DNA from 3 places in the Luteibacter sp. GL_149 genome. Region 1 is predicted to be linked to each of the others. Evidence: predicted binding sites of a transcription regulator. Region 1 holds the regulator's gene; each other region holds the start of a gene.
The links. The regulator HrcA, encoded in region 1, represses chaperone genes, less so after heat shock. The targets are predictions, from matches to a motif close to TTNGCACTCNNNNNNNNNGAGTGCNAA.
Positions count from the first base shown of each region.

Region 1 (4,221 bases):
CCGGCGTCGTTCAACGCGGTGCGGCACGGTTCGACAGTGCGCTTGACGAGGTCTTCCACCAGCGATTCCAGCTTGGCGCGGGTCAGCTTGATATTCAGATGCTTCGGGCCCGACGCGTCCGCCGTGACGTACGGCAGGTTGACGTCGGTCTGGTGCGACGAGGACAGTTCGATCTTCGCGCGCTCGGCGGCGTCCTTCAGACGCTGCAGTGCCAGCGGATCCTGGCGCAGGTCGATGCCCTGCTCCTTCTTGAATTCCTCGACGAGATAGTCGATGACCTTTACGTCGAAATCTTCGCCGCCCAGGAAGGTGTCGCCATTGGTGGCAAGCACTTCGAACTGCTTCTCGCCGTCGACTTCCGCGATCTCGATGATCGACACGTCGAACGTGCCGCCGCCCAGATCGTAAACCGCGATCTTGCGGTCTTTGTTGTCTTTTTTGTCGATGCCATAGGCCAGCGCGGCCGCGGTCGGCTCGTTGATGATGCGCTTGACGTCGAGGCCCGCGATCCGGCCCGCGTCCTTGGTCGCCTGGCGCTGGCTGTCGTTGAAGTAGGCCGGCACCGTGATGACCGCCTCGGTGACGGGCTCGCCAAGATAGTCCTCGGCGGTCTTCTTCATCTTCATCAGGACCTTCGCGGAGATTTCCGAAGGCGGCATCTTTTTACCGTCGGACGTTTCCACCCACGCGTCGCCGTTGTCGTGTGCAACGATCTTGTAGGGAACGATCTTGATATCTTTCTGCACTTCGGCGTCGGTGAACTTGCGACCGATGAGGCGCTTCACCGCGTAGAAGGTGTTCTTTGGATTGGTCACGCCCTGGCGCTTGGCCGGCGCGCCGACCAGGACTTCACCGTCCTTCGTAAAGGCGATGATGGACGGCGTGGTGCGATCGCCTTCCGAGTTTTCGATGACGCGTGCGGTCGAACCTTCCATCACTGCGACGCAGGAGTTGGTCGTACCGAGGTCGATGCCGATGATCTTGGCCATGTCACGTTGCTCCAAAAATTTTATGCGGCCCCCGCGGCCGCGACTGGTTTCTAGGTGGGGCTAGGCCCCAATGTTTCAATACTTTTCAGACGCCGCGGCGCTGCGTGACGAACGCGCGCCGGGTATTCGTTCAGTCGGCGTCTTTCGCTACGACGACCAGCGCCGGACGCAGCAAACGGTCATTCAGGACGAAACCCTTCTGCAGAACGCTGACCACGGTGCCGGGAGCGTGCTCATTCGAATCGATCGCCTGGATCGCCTGGTGATGCTCCGGATTGAACGCCTGGTGCAACGGGCTCACGATCTTCAGACCATGGCCATCGGCGACCTTGTTCAATGCCTGCAGCGTCAGTTCGATGCCATGGCGCATTTTATCCAGATCGCTGTTTTCCACCGCCAGCCCGCTATACAGGGCGTCGTACACCGGCAATAGCTCGCTCAACAACTTTTCGTTGGCGAATCGACGCGCCTGGTCCAGGTCCCGCTGCAAACGGCGGCGCTGGTTTTCCAGCTCGGCACGTTCGCGCAGCACCGTTTCGCGCATCTGCCCGAGTTCGGCTTCCGCCGCGGCGAGCTTTCCGGTAAGGGCATCGAACTCGGCGGCTAGCTCGTCGCCTGGCAAGGTACCTTCCTGCACCGGCTCGGGCGCGTGGGATTCGTTGTTCTGCATGTGGACTCCAAACGTCAGCTACTTAGACCCGATCCTTCAGGATGGGCCGATGTTTGCGGAAAAATCCGCCTCCCGGGGCGGTTTATGAGGTCGCAGCCGCGCGATTCAAGGCGTCGCTGAGCAGTCCGGCTGTCGCCTGGACCACCGGAATGACGCGCTCATATGCCATACGCGTCGGTCCAATAACTCCGATCGCGCCAAGCATGCGGCCGCCTGCGCCGTAAGTGGCTGTCACCACACTGCACCCGTCGAGGGCGGAGAAACCCGATTCTTCACCGATGAAAAGTCGGACACCCGGTGCCTTGACGCACATTTCCATCAGCTGAAGCATGTCGCGCTTTTGCTGGAAAGCGTCGAATAGATCGCGAAGCCGCTCGATATCGGCGAGTTCGGAATAACCCATCAGATTCGTCTGGCCGCTGACGAGGACATCGTCGCCCTCGCCATCGGACGCGAACGAAGCAGAGGCCAGCTCGACCGTGCTGGCCAGCAGGCTGTTGAGCTGGCTGCCCGCCTCGCGCAGTTCGATAAGCAGGTGGGCGCGGATGTCCGCCAGGCGGAACCCGGTGAACTGGCTGTTGAGATAGTTGGCGGTCTGCTCGAGTTCGCCCGCTTCGATCGGCTTGGTCAGCTGGACCACCCGGTTTTGCACCTGGTTGTCCGAAAAGACGAGGATCACAAGGACGCGTGCGTCGGGCAGTCCGACGAAGTCGATGTGCCGCAGCGGAAAGTCGGCCTGGCGCGGGACGGAAACGACGCCCGCGAAGCGCGTCATCGCCGACAGCAGGTTGGACGCATTGCCCAGGAGATCGCGCGTACTGGTCTGGTGCGGCGGCAGTTCGCGCTGGAGGAAAGCCATGTCCTCGCGCGCCAGCGGTTTCAGTTCCAGAAGGCTGTCGACGAACAGGCGTAGCCCGCGTGGCGTGGGGATCCGGCCCGCCGACGTGTGCGGCGAAGCCACCAGCCCGGCCTCTTCCAGGTCGGCCATGATGTTGCGAATGGTGGCAGGACTGACTTCCAGCCCCGACGACCGGGCCAGCGTCCGCGACCCGACCGGCTCGCCGTCGGACAGATACTGGGCGATCAGCGACCGCAGCAGCCGTCGCGCGCGAGCATCGATGTCGTGACCTTGGAACGGATTCATGCGCGAGGCGGCCGGTGGAATGTCCAGTTATGACGCTATGAATAAGGTCTGGCAACGCAGGTTGCAAGTCCGACGCACGCTGTCGCGATTCCTGCGACTCGCAGCCGCTACAATCGCCGGCGTCCCGTCGCGCTCCCGGTGCCCATGCTCACCTCGCTGTACGTCCGTCAGTTCGCCGTCGTCGAAGAAGCCGAAATCGCATTTGGCCCCGGTCTCACCGTGGTCAGCGGCGAAACCGGTGCCGGCAAGTCGTTGCTGGTCGATGCCCTCATGCTCCTGGCCGGCGCCCGCGCCGATTCGGGCATGGTGCGCTCGGGCAGCGACCGGGCCGAACTCGCGGCCGAATTCGATCTCACCGGTTTGCCTCTGGCCGCCGACTGGCTGCGCCAGGAAGAACTCGACGACGGCGAGACCTGCCAACTGCGTCGCGTCATTCGCGCCGAGGGCAGTTCGCGCGGGTGGATCAACGGACGCCCCGCCAGCCTCGCGCAAATGTCGACACTGGCCTCGCTGATCCTGGAAATCCACGGACAGCACGAGCACCAGGCCCTGCTTTCGCGCCAGCACCAGATGGCGTTGCTCGACGCCTATGCGGAAAACGAAGAACGCGTGGCCCGGGTCCGCGATACGGCGCGCGCCTGGCGCGACGTCGGCGCACGCATTCGTACGCTGTCTGGCGGCGATGACCGCGAGCGCCAGATCGAACTACTGGCTCACGAACTGGAAGAACTGGACCGCTGGGCGCTGGCTCCCGGTGCCCTGGACGATCTGGAGGCCCAGCACCGGCGCCTGGCCAATGCCGGACGGCTGGCCGAAGGTGCCAACGGCGTCGTCGAATGGCTGGACGGCGAAAGTGAATTCGCCATCGGCCGCGCCCTGCTCCGTGCGCACGCCGAGCTGTCCCGGCTGGCCGAACTGGATGCCACGCTCGCACCGATACTGGAATTGCTCGACAGCGCGCAAATCCAGGTGGGTGAAGCCGTCGATGGTCTCGGCCGCTACGCACAGGACGTCGAACTCGACCCCGAACGCCTGGCCGAGGTCGACACCCACCTCACTCATCTGCATGACCTCTCCCGCCGCTACCGGCTACCGATCGGCGAACTGACGACCAAGGCCGACGACGTACGCGCGCGCCTGACCGAACTCGAAGGCGCGGGCGACGCGCTGGACCGGCTGGGTCGCGAACGCGACAAGCTGCTGAGCGACTATGTCGCCGCCGCGGGCGATCTAAGCAAGTCGCGCCTCGATGCGGCAACCCTGCTCGGTACGGCCGTCGCGGGCCTGATGGGCGAGCTGGGCATGACGGGAGGCCGTCTGGTGGTTCAATTGGAGGCGACCGAAGGCGACGATCCCGATCCGCAGGGCCGCGAACGTTGCGAGCTGCTGGTCAGCGCCAACCCCGGCCAGCCGCCGCG
Region 1 covers NZ_CM174395.1:2,817,989-2,822,209, forward strand. The annotation lists gene dnaK (molecular chaperone DnaK) at 1-989, opposite strand, end outside; gene grpE (nucleotide exchange factor GrpE) at 1,120-1,659, opposite strand; gene hrcA (heat-inducible transcriptional repressor HrcA) at 1,742-2,803, opposite strand; gene recN (DNA repair protein RecN) at 2,948-4,221, shown strand, end outside.

Region 2 (4,221 bases), 2.3 Mb from region 1:
TTCGCCAACGCTTCGAACAACAGCTGCGGGTCGCCGCGCAATGCGGGCAGTTCGCCGACCGTCAGTGCGAACTGCTGCCCGCGGTCCTCGGCCAGCGGCACATAGAATTCGTATACGTCGCGAATCACCTGCGCGAGATCGATGTCGGCGAAGCAGGCACTGCGCTGGCGATCTTCGAGTTCCGACACGCGCATCAGCGCGCGGAAGCGGGTGAGCACGGTATCGATATCGTCGACGCAGGCATCCAGCAACGCTGCTTCGGGACGCTGGCCGATCTGTTGCTGCGTGCGATACAGCCGCGTGCGCAAACGCGTGAGTGGCGTGCGCAAGTCATGAGCGATGTTGTCGCACACGCCCTTCACTTCGCCCAGAAGACGTTCGATTTCGCCGAGCATCGTATTGACGATACCGGCCAGAAGATCGAGTTCGTCGCCACGCCGGCTCACGGGCAGGCGACGCGTCAGGTCGCCTTCGCGAATGGGAGCCGTCGCGTCCTGAATTTCGCGAATGCGTCGCGCGGGTCCGCGCGCGATCAGGATGCCGCCAAGCAGACCGGGCAGCAGCGTGAGCGAAAGCCCCCACAGGAGCCCGCGCTTGATAATCGTGCCGACACCGTCGATCGTATTGCTTTCCTTCGCCACGACCAGCCGCTGACCGTTCGCCAGATGCACGGTCACGCCGCGCGCACGTGCCGGACGTTTGGCATCCGGATCGGCCAGACTCGCCCTCAGCGGATACACCACGCCGTCCTGCACCAGCTCGTCGGGAAGCCGGGTGATATTGCCCGCCACCGGCTTGCCGTCCGCGTCGAACAACCCGACCCACATGATGCCTTTCGGGTCGATAACGCTGGCCGCTTCCACCGTGCCCTGCAGGCGACGCGGATCGGAGACTTCGAGGTAGTGGATGCGCTGGAGCAGCATCTGGTCGATGACGCCGACGAGGTAGCGCGACGCCTCCCACTGCACGACGCCGAGCAGGATCACGCACCAGATGGCGAACAGCGCACCGTAAATAAGGATCAGGCGCGATGAGGCCGAACGCCAGACGTCAATCAGCGGGCGCAAGGAGATACCCCGAACCGCGTACGGTGCGAATGAGTGGCGACTGACCGGGACCGTCGATCTTGCGACGCAGCCGGCCGATATGGACATCGATCACGTTGGTCCCCGGATCGAAATGGAACCCCCATACCTGCTCGAAGATCATCGTCCGCGTCAGCACCTGACCGGCGTTGCGCATCAGGAATTCCAGCAGACGGAACTCGGTGGGCAGCAGCGTCAGTGGCTGGCCGTTGCGATTGGCGATGTGGCGGACGAGATCGAGTTCCAGTTCGCCGACGCGCAACCGGTTCGATTCGACACTGGGCTGACGGCGGCGCAGCAGCACTTCCGCCCGCGCGGCCATTTCGTCCGGAGCGAATGGTTTGGTGAGGTAGTCGTCGCCGCCGGCGCGCAGGCCACGCACACGGTCGTCGACATCGCTCAGCGCACTGATCATCAGTACGGGCGTGTCGATGTTGCGCTCGCGCAGTGCCGCGACGATGTCGATGCCGTCCATGCCGGGCAGCAGGCGATCGAGCGTGATGATGTCGTAGCCGTCGTTCAGCGCACGGGTCAGACCCTCGCGCCCATCGGCCACCCAATCGGCTGTCATGCCGTGGGAAGCCAGCTCCGTGACGATTTCACGCGCCGTGACTTCGTCGTCCTCGATGACCAGCACCCGTGCCATCCAAACTCCGCGACCTGAGGGAAAGGGAAAAGGAAACGGCCCCACGAGGGGGCCGTTCGTTATCTTACGCCTTGCCGAAGGTCAGGCCGCAATGGCCACGCGCATCTTCTTCATGGCATTGGCTTCGATCTGACGGATACGCTCGGCCGAAACGCCGTATTCGTCCGCGAGATCCTGCAGCGTGGCCTTGTTGTCTTCGGCCAGCCAGCGACGCTGAATGATGTCGCGCGAGCGGTCGTCCAGGTTGCTGAGCGCCGAGGACAACGCGCCCATTTGGTTTTCGCTGGCGTCGGCATCCGCCACGTTGTCGTACGGATCGGCGCCTTCATCGACCAGGAACGCCGCTGGAGCCGGCTTGTCGTCGTCATCGGCGTCGGCCGGAGCCTCGAAACCGATATCGCGACCGGACAGACGCGATTCCATCTCGCGAACGGTGGCCTCGGGAACCCCGAGATCCTTCGCGACGACGCGCACTTCCTCGGCATTCATCCAGCCCAGGCGCTTCTTGCTCTTGCGCAGGTTGAAGAACAGCTTGCGCTGCGCCTTGGTGGTGGCGACCTTGACGATGCGCCAGTTGCGCAGGATGAACTCGTGCATTTCGGCGCGAATCCAGTGCACCGCGAAACTGACCAGGCGAACACCCTGATCCGGGTCGAAGCGCTTCACGGCCTTCATCAGGCCGATGTTGCCTTCCTGGATAAGGTCGGACAGCTGCAGGCCGTAACCGTTGTAACCGCGAGCCACGTGAACGACGAAGCGCAGGTGAGACATCACCAGCTGCTTGGCGGCATCGAGGTCGGTCGCGTCGCGGAAACTACGCGCCAGCGCCTGCTCCTCGTCCAGGCTGAGCACCGGAATACGATGAACGGCCGAGATGTAGGAATCCAGACTGCCAACGACGCTCGGGACACCGAAATTACGGGTGACGAGGGCTTGGGACATCTTGGAACCTCCTGAAAATACTTTTGGCAGGTTAGCACTGACCCTATGAGAGTGCTAAGTCCGATAAAGGTTCATCGGTTAACTGTACGCAATGGTACAGAAATACCCCGGGCGTGTCCATATAGAGGCCACGGCTGTTCAGGAGGTAGCAGGTTGTGGGGGCTACTTAACGGATGAGTTTGGGGCTAAGTCGTGGATTTCAAAGGGGGAGGATCACTTAGCCTCGGGCCCTTTCATGGAATAGGTCACGTTCGAAACCCCTGTGACATAGAGCACGCCATGGCCGACCTTGCCGCTGAAGACCCCCACGAAATCGGCCTCAATGGTCTTACCGACGGAGCCCTGATACCCCACACCGTCGACAACCCGGTCGACCGGCACCCAATTCACGTTCTTTCCCGCCGAATCCACGGCAAGAGCTTTCCCGCAGGAGGGGTCGACGATGGCCGCACCGTGAATCCCGTCGGTCACGTACTGAGCATGCAGGCGGACGCTGCGACCTTCGAACAGCTCGGGGTGAGCTCTAATGTCGCAGACGGATGTTTGTTTACTTCCGGACGACGGTCGTGAGCATGCGGCAACCAGGGTGCACAGCAGGATGCAGGGAACGAGAACGGCGAGCCTCATGGACAGGAGCCTCCATTGGCGCACCACAAGATCGCACTCATCTCTGCCGCTTCATTGACTTTCGATTCGTCGACATCACCGCTCCCGGTTTTCCATAGGCCAAGAGGCGAGTCCACCCCCGAGCCCCTGGGCAGTCCATTGTGCAGGCCGTAATAAGGACGCTCAGGACAACATAACTAACCGGAGCATATCTCGCGGGCAGTGTCAGCCGGTGCACGTAGATCTATTCAACGTCATCTCTCAGATCCGAAGGGATACAGACCAATGGACTAAAGTCGGTTTTCCACAGATCCAGTTCGAACGGCCTGCGTTCCTTATCGAGATTAAGCGACGCTAGAACCTCCACACCATCAGAGTCACGAAAGCGAAGTTCGCTGGCGCGCACTCCAAAAGTCGACCCAGATCCAACGAAGCGCAAGCTGCCCATACCCCCGTCTTGCATAGATTCTACTTGAATAGAATCGAGCCAAGCTTGATCAAATCCATGAATATCGCTGCGCGATATAAGAATAGCGATAAGTCTTTTTTCCGATGTTGACAAACCTCGCATTGCTACTCTCCAGTAGTAATTCTTCCAACGTTGATAGATCCATCGGGCAGTTTGTATGCGGTATATGTCACTCGTTCACCACCTACCATGATCGATTTATTGAACGGAGTGCCTGGCTGAATACTTCCCGCAATTCCCTTCAAGTCATTAAGGACTTCGCGTTGCACCACACCACGCTCAAGCCCGGCCGCCTCGATATGCCGGAATGTATGAGACAGTTGATTTTCGCTTCGACCAAACGTAACAGCCAATTTTTCGCCAAAACCTAAAATCCCAACAATACGCCCAAAGAGCTTTCCGAGCGGCCCTCCGGCGGCCATTATGGCGCCCTCTTTCAGTCCATAAAGACCAGCCTCCTGCAGGGCTTCACC
Region 2 covers NZ_CM174395.1:426,656-430,876, reverse strand. The annotation lists gene AC3IR3_RS01950 (sensor histidine kinase) at 1-1,067, opposite strand, end outside; gene AC3IR3_RS01945 (response regulator transcription factor) at 1,051-1,731, opposite strand; gene rpoH (RNA polymerase sigma factor RpoH) at 1,813-2,673, opposite strand; gene AC3IR3_RS01935 (hypothetical protein) at 2,887-3,300, opposite strand; gene AC3IR3_RS01930 (DUF6984 family protein) at 3,524-3,850, opposite strand; gene AC3IR3_RS01925 (hypothetical protein) at 3,853-4,221, opposite strand, start outside.
Region 2: rpoH (RNA polymerase sigma factor RpoH) is a predicted target of HrcA. The motif match lies at 2,705-2,731, and genes of this name have one in related genera.

Region 3 (4,221 bases), 2.2 Mb from region 1:
CGAAGAGGAAGAACGCGCCGCTGCCGGTGCACGGCAGTAGCGCCGACGCGCCCGACCCGCTGCCGTGCTAGTCCGCTTGCGGACTCCTACAACAAGCGAAAAAGGTTCTTCGCGCATTAGTGGGGACGGATTGGCGTGTCGCGTCGAGCTTCGGATGAGGACAGCCGTCCTACACTTGTGCGTTTGCGAGGCCACGACCGGGTTGGCCCTTGGGGCCTTCGGCGCCGTCCCTGCGGGAGCGGGCCGTAGCGCCACTTTCGCTCCGACGAGTCATCGCGGCCCTCGGCTAAGGCGGCCCCAAGGACCAACCCGGCCACGGCACCGTCGACTGCGGTTTGCTGAAGATAGAGCGCGAGCCAAGCACGTGACGGAACCGGACCGGATGCGGGTCACCCTCGGTCATACATCACCCGCTGCTTTCCCCCACGTCACCGCAACACCCGGAAGAGCCGTCGGCCACCGCCCTCGACGCGACTTGCGGAACCGAGCGCGGCGGGCGGAAAAGGCCCGAAGGGGGCGGACCAGGACGGTCCGCCGTTTTCGCTGAGGCAGGAGCCGAATCGAAAACCCCCGCCCGTCGCGCGGGCGCGACGGGGCGCAGCCATTAAAACACCAGCCGCGCAGCGGCTATCCCTTCCCGAGCGACGGTGAAGCCGGAGCGTCGAGGGCGGTGGCCGACGGCTCTCCTCGAAGCGTCCCAGCACTACGGCAATAGCGATGGCAAAGCCGAGCCCCAGACCATGCGTGAAGAACCAAAAAAAAGCCCCGCCGAAGCGGGGCCTTCTGTATTGCAGCGAACTGAGACTTCTTAGAAGTCCATGCCGCCCATGCCACCCATGCCGCCGCCCTGGCCACCATGGCCGTGGCCGTCGTCCTTCTTCGGCATTTCGGTCACAGCGGCTTCGGTCGTGATGATCGAACCGGCAACCGACGCGGCGAACTGCAGTGCCGAGCGGGTGACCTTGGTCGGGTCCAGAATACCGAACGCAACCATGTCGCCGTACTCGCCATTGGCAGCGTTGTAACCGAAGTTACCCGTACCTTCCTTCACCTTGTTCAGGACGACCGACGGCTCTTCGCCGGCGTTGGCGACGATGGCGCGCAGCGGGGCTTCCAGTGCACGGCGCGTGATCGCGATGCCGAGGTCCTGGTCCGTGTTGGCACCCTTCAGGCCTTCGACAGCCTTCAGCGCGCGGATCAGGGCAACACCACCGCCCGGGACCACGCCTTCTTCGACGGCTGCGCGCGTGGCGTGCAGGGCGTCTTCGACGCGGGCCTTCTTTTCCTTCATCTCGACTTCCGTCGCGGCGCCGACCTTGATGACGGCAACGCCGCCGGCAAGCTTGGCAACACGCTCCTGCAGCTTCTCGCGGTCATAGTCCGAAGAGGTCTCTTCGATCTGCGCCTTGATGTTGCCGATACGTGCCTGGATCAGCTCGGCTTCGCCCGCACCGTCGATGATCGTGGTGTTTTCCTTGGTGATCACGACGCGCTTGGCGCGGCCGAGATCGTTGATCGTCGCCTTCTCGAGCTGCAGGCCGACTTCCTCGGAGATCACGGTGCCATGGGTCAGCACGGCGATATCTTCCAGGATGGCCTTGCGACGATCGCCGAAGCCCGGCGCCTTGACGGCGGCGACCTTGACGATGCCACGGATCGTGTTGACGACGAGGGTCGCCAGGGCTTCGCCCTCGACTTCCTCGGCAACGATCAGCAGCGGCTTGCCCGCCTTGGCAACGGCTTCGAGCACCGGAAGCAGCTCGCGGACGTTCGAGACCTTCTTGTCGTGGATGAGGATGAACGGGTCGTCCAGTTCAACCTGCTGCGACTGCTGGTTGTTGATGAAGTACGGCGACAGATAGCCGCGATCGAACTGCATGCCTTCGACGACGTCGAGTTCGTTCTCGAGACCCGAGCCTTCCTCGACCGTGATCACGCCTTCCTTGCCGACCTTCTTCATCGCGGTGGCGATGATGTCGCCGATGTTCGCATCGGAGTTGGCCGAGATCGTACCGACCTGGGCAATGGCCTTGTCGTCGGCGGTCGGGTTCGACAGCGCCTTCAGACCGCCAACGGCGGCGGCAACGGCCTGGTCGATACCGCGCTTGAGGTCCATCGGGTTGATGCCGGCGGCAACAGCCTTCAGGCCTTCCTGGATGAACGCCTGGGCGAGAACGGTCGCGGTCGTGGTGCCGTCGCCGGCGACGTCGGACGTCTTCGAGGCGGCTTCCTTCACGATCTGGGCGCCGATGTTCTCGTACTTGTCGGCCAGCTCGATTTCCTTGGCGACGGAAACGCCGTCCTTGGTAACCGTCGGGGCGCCGAAGCTCTTCTCGATCACGACATTGCGGCCCTTCGGACCCAGGGTGACCTTGACCGCGTTGGCCAGGGTGTTCACACCCTTGAGCATGCGTGCACGTACATCTTCGCCGAAGCGGACTTCTTTAGCTGCCATGGGACAAATCCTCGTAAATAAATAGGGTTGGATCGGGGGTTACGCGGCGAGCGAAGCTCAGCCCTCGATAACCGCCACGATGTCGTCTTCCTTCAGGAAGACCAGATCTTCGCCGTCGACCTTGATTTCCTGGCCGGCGTACTTGCCGAACAGGACGACGTCGCCTTCCTTGACGCCCATCGGACGCAGCTGACCACCGGCCAGGACCAGGCCGTTGCCGGCCGCGATGACCTTGCCGCGGGTGGGCTTTTCGGTCGCGCTGTCCGGGATGACGATGCCACCGGCCGAAACACGCTCTTCTTCCAGACGCTTGACGATGACGCGATCGTGCAGCGGGCGCAGTTTGCTCATGACTATTTCACCATGTGGTTGACTTGAAAGGAAAAAACATCACCCTGTTAGCACTTGGCCCGGGTGAGTGCCAGAATTTTAGCCGCAATCTTTCCCTTATCGGAAGAGGTTCGCGGTCCCAAGCACAGATGGCGACGCGGCGACGGGGATCAAGGGGGCGGCATGAATTCCTTGCATTCCACCTAGACAACCGGCCCGCGCTGTCGGCCCCACGTCATTCGCGCGCCATCGCCCGCTGCCAGCATGCCTTCGCATTATGACGGAGGCGGTATGGCATTCGAACTGGCGGTTTTCGACATGGCGGGCACCACGGTGCACGACCCCGACCTGGTGACCCAGGCACTCACCGAAGCCCTGGGCGCTTTCGGTTGCCACGTAAGCGCGGCCAAGGTGCGCCTGCTCATGGGCTACACCAAACCGGCGGCCATTCGCAGCCTGCTCAGCGAGCACGATTTCGCGGCCGACGATGCACAGGTCGACGCCGTCCATGCGGACTTCGTCGAACGCATGCTGCATTGCTACCGGAACGGCAACGACGTGCGCCCGATGGCTGGCGCCGAAGACGTTTTCGCGCAATTGCGCGATGCCGGTATCCGCGTCGCCGTGAACACGGCGTTCTCCCGCGATATCGCCGAGACGCTGATCGACCGCTTCGGCTGGCGGACTCGCGGCCTTATCGACGATGCCACCTCGGCCGACCAGGTGGCCGAAGGGCGGCCTGCCCCGGACATGATCCGGCAACTCATGCTGCGCAACGGCGTCACCGATCCGCGCCGCGTCGTGAAGGTGGGCGATACGGAAGTGGACATCCGGGAAGGACGCCGTGCTGGGTGCGGACTGGTGATCGCCGTTACGACGGGCGCGTACGGCCGGGAGCAACTCGAGCCTTACCAGCCCGATGCCCTGCTCGACAGCCTGGCCGAGCTGCCACCCCTGCTCGCCTCGTTCGTCCACGGCCAGACCCGCTAGGAGCGCGCGTCATGCGGATCGCTACCGGGTGGACTTCGCCGGAACGCTGGCCCGCGGGCATGTTGCCCGTCGCCGCGGGCCTTGCCGCCTTTTCCACGTATCTGTGCATGTACGCCTTCCGCAAGCCGTTCAGCGCGGGCAGCTACGACGGCATGACCTGGCTGGGTATCGACTACAAAATCTGGCTGGTGATGGCGCAGGTGCTGGGCTACGCGCTGAGCAAGCTCTGGGGCATCCGCCTCGTGCCCGAACTGCAGACCGCGCACCGCGCGCGGCACATCCTCGTGCTCATCGGACTCTCCTGGATCGCGCTGCTCGGCTTCGCCACGCTGCCGCCCGTCGTGGGCATCGTGTGCCTGTTCCTCAACGGCATACCGCTGGGCATGGTCTGGGGCCTGGTCTTCGGTTTTATCGAAGGCAGACGGGCAACGGAACTGATGGGAGCC
Region 3 covers NZ_CM174395.1:581,868-586,088, reverse strand. The annotation lists gene AC3IR3_RS02665 (LTA synthase family protein) at 1-40, shown strand, start outside; gene groL (chaperonin GroEL) at 809-2,455, opposite strand; gene AC3IR3_RS02655 (co-chaperone GroES) at 2,513-2,806, opposite strand; gene AC3IR3_RS02650 (HAD hydrolase-like protein) at 3,077-3,775, shown strand; gene AC3IR3_RS02645 (DUF5690 family protein) at 3,787-4,221, shown strand, end outside.
Region 3: AC3IR3_RS02655 (co-chaperone GroES) is a predicted target of HrcA. The motif match lies at 2,854-2,880, and genes of this name have one in related genera.